One region of the Nesterenkonia populi genome, then DNA from elsewhere that is predicted to be linked to it. Evidence: predicted binding sites of a transcription regulator. Region 1 holds the regulator's gene; the other holds the start of a gene.

Region 1 (3,409 bases):
GGCCCCGGCAGGCCAGGAGGGCACCCAGCCTGACCCGCTGGCCGCAGACGACCCGGAGACCGCTGAGGATCCGGAGCTGCGCGAGGTAGGCCTCGATGAGGCCTCCGGCGGGGTCGAGACCGAGCCTGCCGAGCGGATCGAGGCGGCCGAGGAGGTCCTCGAGGAGTCCGGCTACAGCCGCGAGTCTGAGCTGGAGGAGGACCTCCGCCGGGTCACCGCCGAGTATCAGAACTACCGGCGCCGCGTGGAGCGGGACCGGGCCGCTGAGAAGGACCGTGTCAAAGGTCAGCTGATCACCGAGCTGATGCCGGTGCTTGACGACATCTCCGGCGCCCGTCAGGCCGGGGAGCTGCAGGACGGGCCCTTCGCCCACATCGCAGAGCGGCTCGAGACAGTGCTGGCCCAGCAGGGTCTGGAGCGTGTGGGCGAGGTCGCCATGGCCTTCGACCCCAACGAGCACGAGGCGATCATGCAGCAGCCCAGCGAGGACGTGGAGGCGGACCACATCGCCGTCGTCGTCCGCTCGGGATACCGGCTGGGCGAGCGGCTGCTGCGAGCAGCCCAGGTGATCGTCAGCTCCGGCAGGACGGAGTAGCGCTCAAGCGTTGAAGGTCGGCGCCCTGCTGCCGACCGGCAGGCGGGCCGTGCGCCCGCTGTGAACAGTACTGGCAGAAGGGAGGCGCCCGATGGCTTCGCAGGAATGGCTGGAGAAGGATTTCTACAAGGTGTTGGGCGTGTCCAAGGACGCCTCCGCCGAGGAGATCAAAAAGGCGTACCGCAAGCTCGCCCGGGAGAACCACCCGGATAAGAACCCGGACGATCCCGGGGCCGAGCAGCGGTTCAAGGACATCTCCGAGGCGCACACCGTGCTCTCCGACCCGGAGCAGCGCCGTGAGTATGACCAGATCCGCGCCATGGGCTCCGGCGCCCGCTTCTCAGGAGGCGGCGGCGCCGGGGCCGGCGGCGGATTTGAGGACGTTTTCGGCGGTCTCTTCGGTGACCGCTTCGGCCGCGGCGGCTCCGGCGGATTCCCCGGCGGCGGAGGCGGTTTCGAGGACATCTTCGGCGGCCGGTTCGGAAGCGCGGGGGCAGCGCCCAAGGGCTCCGACCGCACCGCCAGGACCACCATCTCCTTCAAGGGCGCGGTCCGCGGCACCACTGTGGGCCTGCGGGAGCCCAGCGGCAGCGTCATCGACGTCCGCATCCCCCCGGGGGTGAAGGAAGGCCAGAAGGTCCGGGTCAGGGGCAAAGGGTCACAGGGTCCCGGCGGCAGCGGCGACCTGCTGGTGGAGGTCTCCATCACCCCGCACCCATTCTTCGAACGCGACGGCGACAATATCCGCATCCACCTGCCCGTCAGCTTCGACGAGGCTGCCCTCGGCGCGACCGCCGAGGTGCCCACCGTGCACGGGGAGAAGGTGAAGATCCGCATTCCCGCGGGCACATCCTCCGGCAGGACGCTGCGGCTCAAGGGCCAGGGGATCCGCACCAAGAAGCGCGAGGGCGACATGCTCGTCGTCGTTGATGTCACCGTGCCCAAGCACCTGCCGGAGGAGGCGCTTGAGGCCGTGCGCGCCTACCGGGACGCCACCGCGGGCACCGATCCCCGTGAAGGACTGGAGGGGAGGGCCGCGCTGTGACGACCGAGCATTCGATGTCCCAGCGTGCGACGTCGAACCGTCACGCCCCCATCTTCGTCATTTCAGTCGCTGCCGAGCTGGCTGATATGCACCCCCAGACCCTGCGCCAGTATGACCGGATGGGCCTGGTCACCCCCAAGCGGCAGGGCGGCAGGCATCGTCGGTACTCGCCGTACGATGTCGATCAGCTGCGGCAGATCCAGCAGCTCTCCCAGGAGGGCGTCTCCTTGGAGGGCATCCGGCGGATCATCGCTCTGCAGAATCAGGTCGAGGAGCTGCAGGATGAGGTCTCCGCGCTGCATGACCAGCTGCGGGAGGTGCAGCGCAGCGGCGGCTCCCGGGTGTTCGCCGTGGGTCCCCACGGGGACGTGGTCACTGTTGCCCGCGGACAGCGCCCCCGCCCGGCCAGCCGTGAGATCGTCCTGTTCCGCCGCTCCGCGTAGCAGCGCATCCGGCCTGGTCAGACCCGTTTCGTAACTGCCCGACGGCATGTCTGCCCTCTGACGCATACTGGACGGATGAAGCATTCGTGGGGACGCTATCTTCTGTCCGGAGCCGCCGGCGCCGCGCTGCTCTCAGCATGCTCCGATGACCCGGACCCGGCCGAGAGCCTGGGCCCGGCCGCTGAGCAGCTTGCCCAGGCCCTCCAGCAGGCTGACCTGGAGGGCGTTGCGCTCTCCTCGGGCGACGCGGAGTCGCTGAGCACCGCCGCAGAGCGGCTGCACGAGTCGCTGGAGGAGCTGAGCCTGGAGGTCGAGGTCGCCGAGACCGACATCGACCTCCCCGAGGAGGACTCGCCCCGGGCTCCCACGGCCGAGATCACCTACCGGCACACCTGGGAGCTGGACGCCCTCGGCGTCGACGACGAGGACTGGGACTACACCACCGAGGCCGAGCTGAACTACCACGAGGAGTCCGAGACCTGGTACCTCGACGCTGACTATGACCTGTTCCTGCCCGGCTATCAGGGGCACGAGGAGATCGGCATCAGCACCACCGGGGCCGATCGCGGCCGGATCATGGACGGTGAGGGCCGTGCGATGGTCTACAACCGTGATGTGGTGGTCCTCGGGGTGGACAAGACTCAGTTCGGCGAGGACGAGGATGAGGAGATGGAGGCCTCCGCCCGGGAGCTCGCCGAGACGGTCGGGATCGGCGCGGACGCCTACGTGGAGCAGGTCGAGGCCTACGGCGAGGAGGCTTTCGTGGAGGCGATCACCGTGCGCCGCGACGGCGGCCACGTCACTGTGGAGGACGTGGAGAGCATCCGCGGAGTCCACTGGCTGGAGTCGGAGATGTCCCTGGCGGACAGCTCGGACTTCGCTCCGCTGCTGCTGGGCCGGGTGGGCCCGGTCACTGCCGAGCACATGGAGGAGGATCCCGCCCTGCAGGTCGGCGACATGGTCGGCACCTCCGGTGTTCAGGGCGTGCATGAGCAGACCCTGCGCGGCACCCCCGGAGTGCGGATCTACCGGGGCGAAGAGACCCTCTACTCCACCGACCCTGAGACCGGCGAGGACGTGCGCACCAGCCTGCACCCGCGCCTGCAGAACCTCGCCCAGGAGATCATGGAGGACCAGGACACCGGCGCCGGGATGGTGGCGATCAGGCCCTCGGACGGCGGGATCCTCGCTGCGGCCAGCCACAGCCCCGATGAGTCGGCGGTGGAGGCCGCCACCCAGTCAGCCTACGCGCCGGGATCCACGTTCAAGATGGTGTCCTCCCTTGCGATGCTGCGGGACGGGCTGTCCGCCGGCTCCACGGTGAGC
Region 2 (3,409 bases), 310 kb from region 1:
CGGGTGTCTGCTCCCGCTGGTGTTCATAATATGCCGCCTCAACCTCGGCGGGTGTCTGGTGACCTAGGTGTCCGTGCAGCCGTCGGGTGTTCCACCAGTGGACCCAGTTCATCGTGGCGAACTCCACCTCAGTTAGGGATCGCCACGCCGGCTGGGAGTAGATCAGCTCAGTCTTATACAGCCCGTTGACTGCCTCGGCCAGGGCATTATCGTAAGAGTCTCCGACGGTCCCAACGGAGGGTCGGATGCCGTGGTCAGCGAGTTTCTCGGTGTAGGCCACAGCGACATATTGGCCGCCACGATCGCTGTGATGAACAAGTCCTCCCTCCTCAGATCGCCTGGCAGTAGCCACAGCGTGCTCCAACGCTTCCAACGACAGTGCCTCGGTGGTCATCGAAGCCCGAGTGGCCCACCCCACAATCCGACGGGAGTAGGCATCGATCACGAAGGCTGTGTACACGAAGCCCGCACTTGCCCTGACGTAGGTGATATCGGCGACCCATAACCGTCCTGGTGCGGGGGCTCTGAAGTTGCGTTCGACCAGGTCAGGTCGATGATCTGGAACTGGGGCAGGCACCGTGGTTCGAGGTTTCCTGCCCCGCACAACACCGCAGAGTCCGGCTTTACGCATCAGCCGGTAGACCTGGTCCCGGCCGATGTCCCAGCCTTCTCGGCGTAGGGCAGGCCACATCTTCCGGACTCCGTAGACGCGGCGTGGATACGCTGGATCTCGCCGATCAACAGATCGTCTTTGAGCTCCTTGGCTGAGCGGACCCTGGTCTTAGCTGCCCGAAATCCTCGGGAGGTGATGAACCCACCTTCTGTCGCGTTGAGGACCCGACAGATGCGCTCGACTCCGAAACGATCCCTGTACTGGTCGATGTAGCGGATCATCTCGTGGTGGGACGGTCGAGCTCCGCGGTGAAAAACGCCGAAGCAGACTTCAGAATCTCATTGGCTCTCTTCAACTCGCGGTTCTCACGCCGTAGCCGCTTCAGCTCATCGAGTTCATCACTGGTGGGCCCCGGTTCTTCCCCGGCATCTCGTTTAGCCTGCTTCGCCCACGTATTCAGCGTGTGGGGCGAAACCCCTAGTTTCTGGCCGATAGCCTCAGCAGCGGCCCAACGAGAAGACTCCTCGATGCGCTGATGATCAGCCAACATTCTCAATGCCCGGTCCTTGAACTCCGGTGTATACGTCCCTGCCATAGTTCCAATCCTCTCTGCTCAACAGACCGGAACTAAACCCAGTACGCATCAGGAGGCCTCGCGCATGCCCATGCTTCAGTGTTGCCTACTGTCAGATCAGTGGGACCTCTGACACGCCACTGACATAAATCTGGGATTACTGACAAATTGAGCGAAACCTACATCTACGGTTCGACTCTCCGGCACTCCTGAACCGGAATAAAGTCGGTACGCCCTAAGTTGAGTGAGTATGACTCAAGTTTGGGTCGTCGTAGTCTGTGTGACAGGAAGGGGGCCGCGAGGCCATGGATATTGACAAGCTCACTGAGAAGTCCCGCGAGGCGGTCGCGGCTGCCGTCTCCTACGCCGGGCAGGTGAAGAACCCGCGGGTGGAGCCCGCCCACCTGCTCAAGGCACTCATGGACACCCGCGAGTCGCTCGCCGTGCAGGTGCTCAAAACCGCCGGCGCCAGCCCGGAGGCCGTCTCCTCCGCCGCCTCCGAGCTGATCTCCAAGCTGCCGCAGCTCGGCAGCGCGGCCGACCCCCAGGGATCGCCCGCCTTCGCCGGCGTCCTCAACGCGGCCCAGCGCATCGCCGAAGCCGCAGGGCACACCTACACCTCCGCCGAGCACCTGCTCCTCGCCCTGGCCACCGAGTCCCAGGACACCGCTGAGGCCATTCGCCGCGGCGGCGCCACACCGGAAGCGCTCCAGGAGGCCGCAGGCCAGGTCCGCGCCGGCCAGTCCGGCGACAGCGCCAACCCCGAGGCCACCTCCGAGGCGCTCTCCAAGTTCGGCACCGACCTGACCGCCCTCGCCAAAGACGGCAAGCTGGACCCGGTCATCGGCCGCGACGCCGAGATTCGCCGCGTGGTCCAGGTGCTCTCCCGCCGCACCAAGAACAATCCGGTGCTCATCGGCGAGCCCGGCGTCGGCAAGACCGCCGTCGTCGAAGGCCTCGCCCAGCGCATCGAACAGGGCGACGTGCCCGACGCGCTCAAGGGCAAGACCCTCATCAGCCTTGACCTCGGCGCCATGGTCGCCGGCTCCAAATACCGGGGCGAGTTCGAAGAGCGGCTGAAGGCCGTGCTCGATGAGATCAAAGCCGCCGAGGGCCAGATCATCAGCTTCATCGACGAGATCCACACCGTCGTCGGAGCCGGCGGCTCCTCCGAGGGCTCCATGGACGCCGGCAACATGCTCAAGCCCATGCTCGCCCGCGGCGAGCTGCGCCTCATCGGTGCCACCACCCTCGACGAGTACCGGGAGAACATCGAATCCGACGCCGCCCTGGAGCGCCGCTTCCAGCAGGTCTACGTCGGCGAACCCTCGGTGGAGGACACCGTCGCCATCCTGCGCGGCATCAAGGAGAAGTACGAGGCCCACCATGGAGTCGAGATCGCCGACGCCGCCCTCGTCTCCGCCGCGTCCCTCTCCGACCGGTACATCACCGGCCGGCAGCTGCCCGACAAAGCAATCGACCTCGTCGACGAGGCCGCCTCCCGGCTGAAGATGGAGATCGACTCCGACCCCGTCGAGATCGACGAGCTGCGCCGCGCCGTCGAACGCCTCAAAGTCGAGGAGCAGTGGCTCTCCCAGGAGACCGACGCCGGCTCCCAGGAGCGGCTCGAGGCCCTGCGCGCCGAACTGGCCGACAAGTCCGAGCAGCTCACCGAGCTGCAGTCCCGGTGGGAGGCCGAGCGCGGCGCCCACAAGAAGGCCGGCGAGCTGCGCACCAAGCGCGACGAGCTCAAATCCGCTGCCGAACGCGCCCAGCGCGAAGGCCACTTCGGCGAAGCCTCCCGCCTCCTCTATGGGGACATCCCCCAGATCGAGGCAGAGATCGCCGAGGCCGAAGCCCAGGAGCAGCAGGCCAACGAGGCTGACCGCATGGTCCCCGAGCGGGTCGACTCCGACGCCATCGCCGACGTCATCTCCGCCTGGACCGGCATCCCCGCCGGACGGATGCTCGCCGGTGAGACCGAGAAGCTGCTGCAGATGGAGGAGCGCATCGGCTCCCGCCTCATCGGACAGGAGCGCGCCGTCGGCTCCGTGGCCGACGCCGTCCGCCGGGCCCGCACCGGGGTCGCCGACCCCGACCGGCCCACCGGCTCCTTCCTCTTCCTGGGCCCCACCGGTGTGGGCAAGACCGAGCTGGCCAAGGCGCTCGCCGAGTTCCTGTTCGACGACGAACGCTCCATGGTCCGCATCGACATGTCCGAA

The links. Region 1 encodes HspR, which represses chaperone genes until heat shock. Its sites were predicted from a motif close to AAGTTGAGTCNNNNNGACTCAACTT; they were not measured.
Region 2: the regulator HspR is predicted to act here: its motif matches at 1,425-1,449, upstream of clpB (ATP-dependent chaperone ClpB).

The regions. Positions count from the first base shown of each region.
Region 1 covers NZ_VOIL01000001.1:945,686-949,094, forward strand. The annotation lists gene FWJ47_RS04460 (nucleotide exchange factor GrpE) at 1-595, shown strand, start outside; gene FWJ47_RS04465 (DnaJ C-terminal domain-containing protein) at 687-1,640, shown strand; gene FWJ47_RS04470 (heat shock protein transcriptional repressor HspR) at 1,655-2,083, shown strand; gene FWJ47_RS04475 (penicillin-binding transpeptidase domain-containing protein) at 2,159-3,409, shown strand, end outside.
Region 2 covers NZ_VOIL01000001.1:639,637-643,045, forward strand. The annotation lists partial or broken gene FWJ47_RS03035 (IS3 family transposase) at 1-1,208, opposite strand, end outside; gene clpB (ATP-dependent chaperone ClpB) at 1,493-3,409, shown strand, end outside.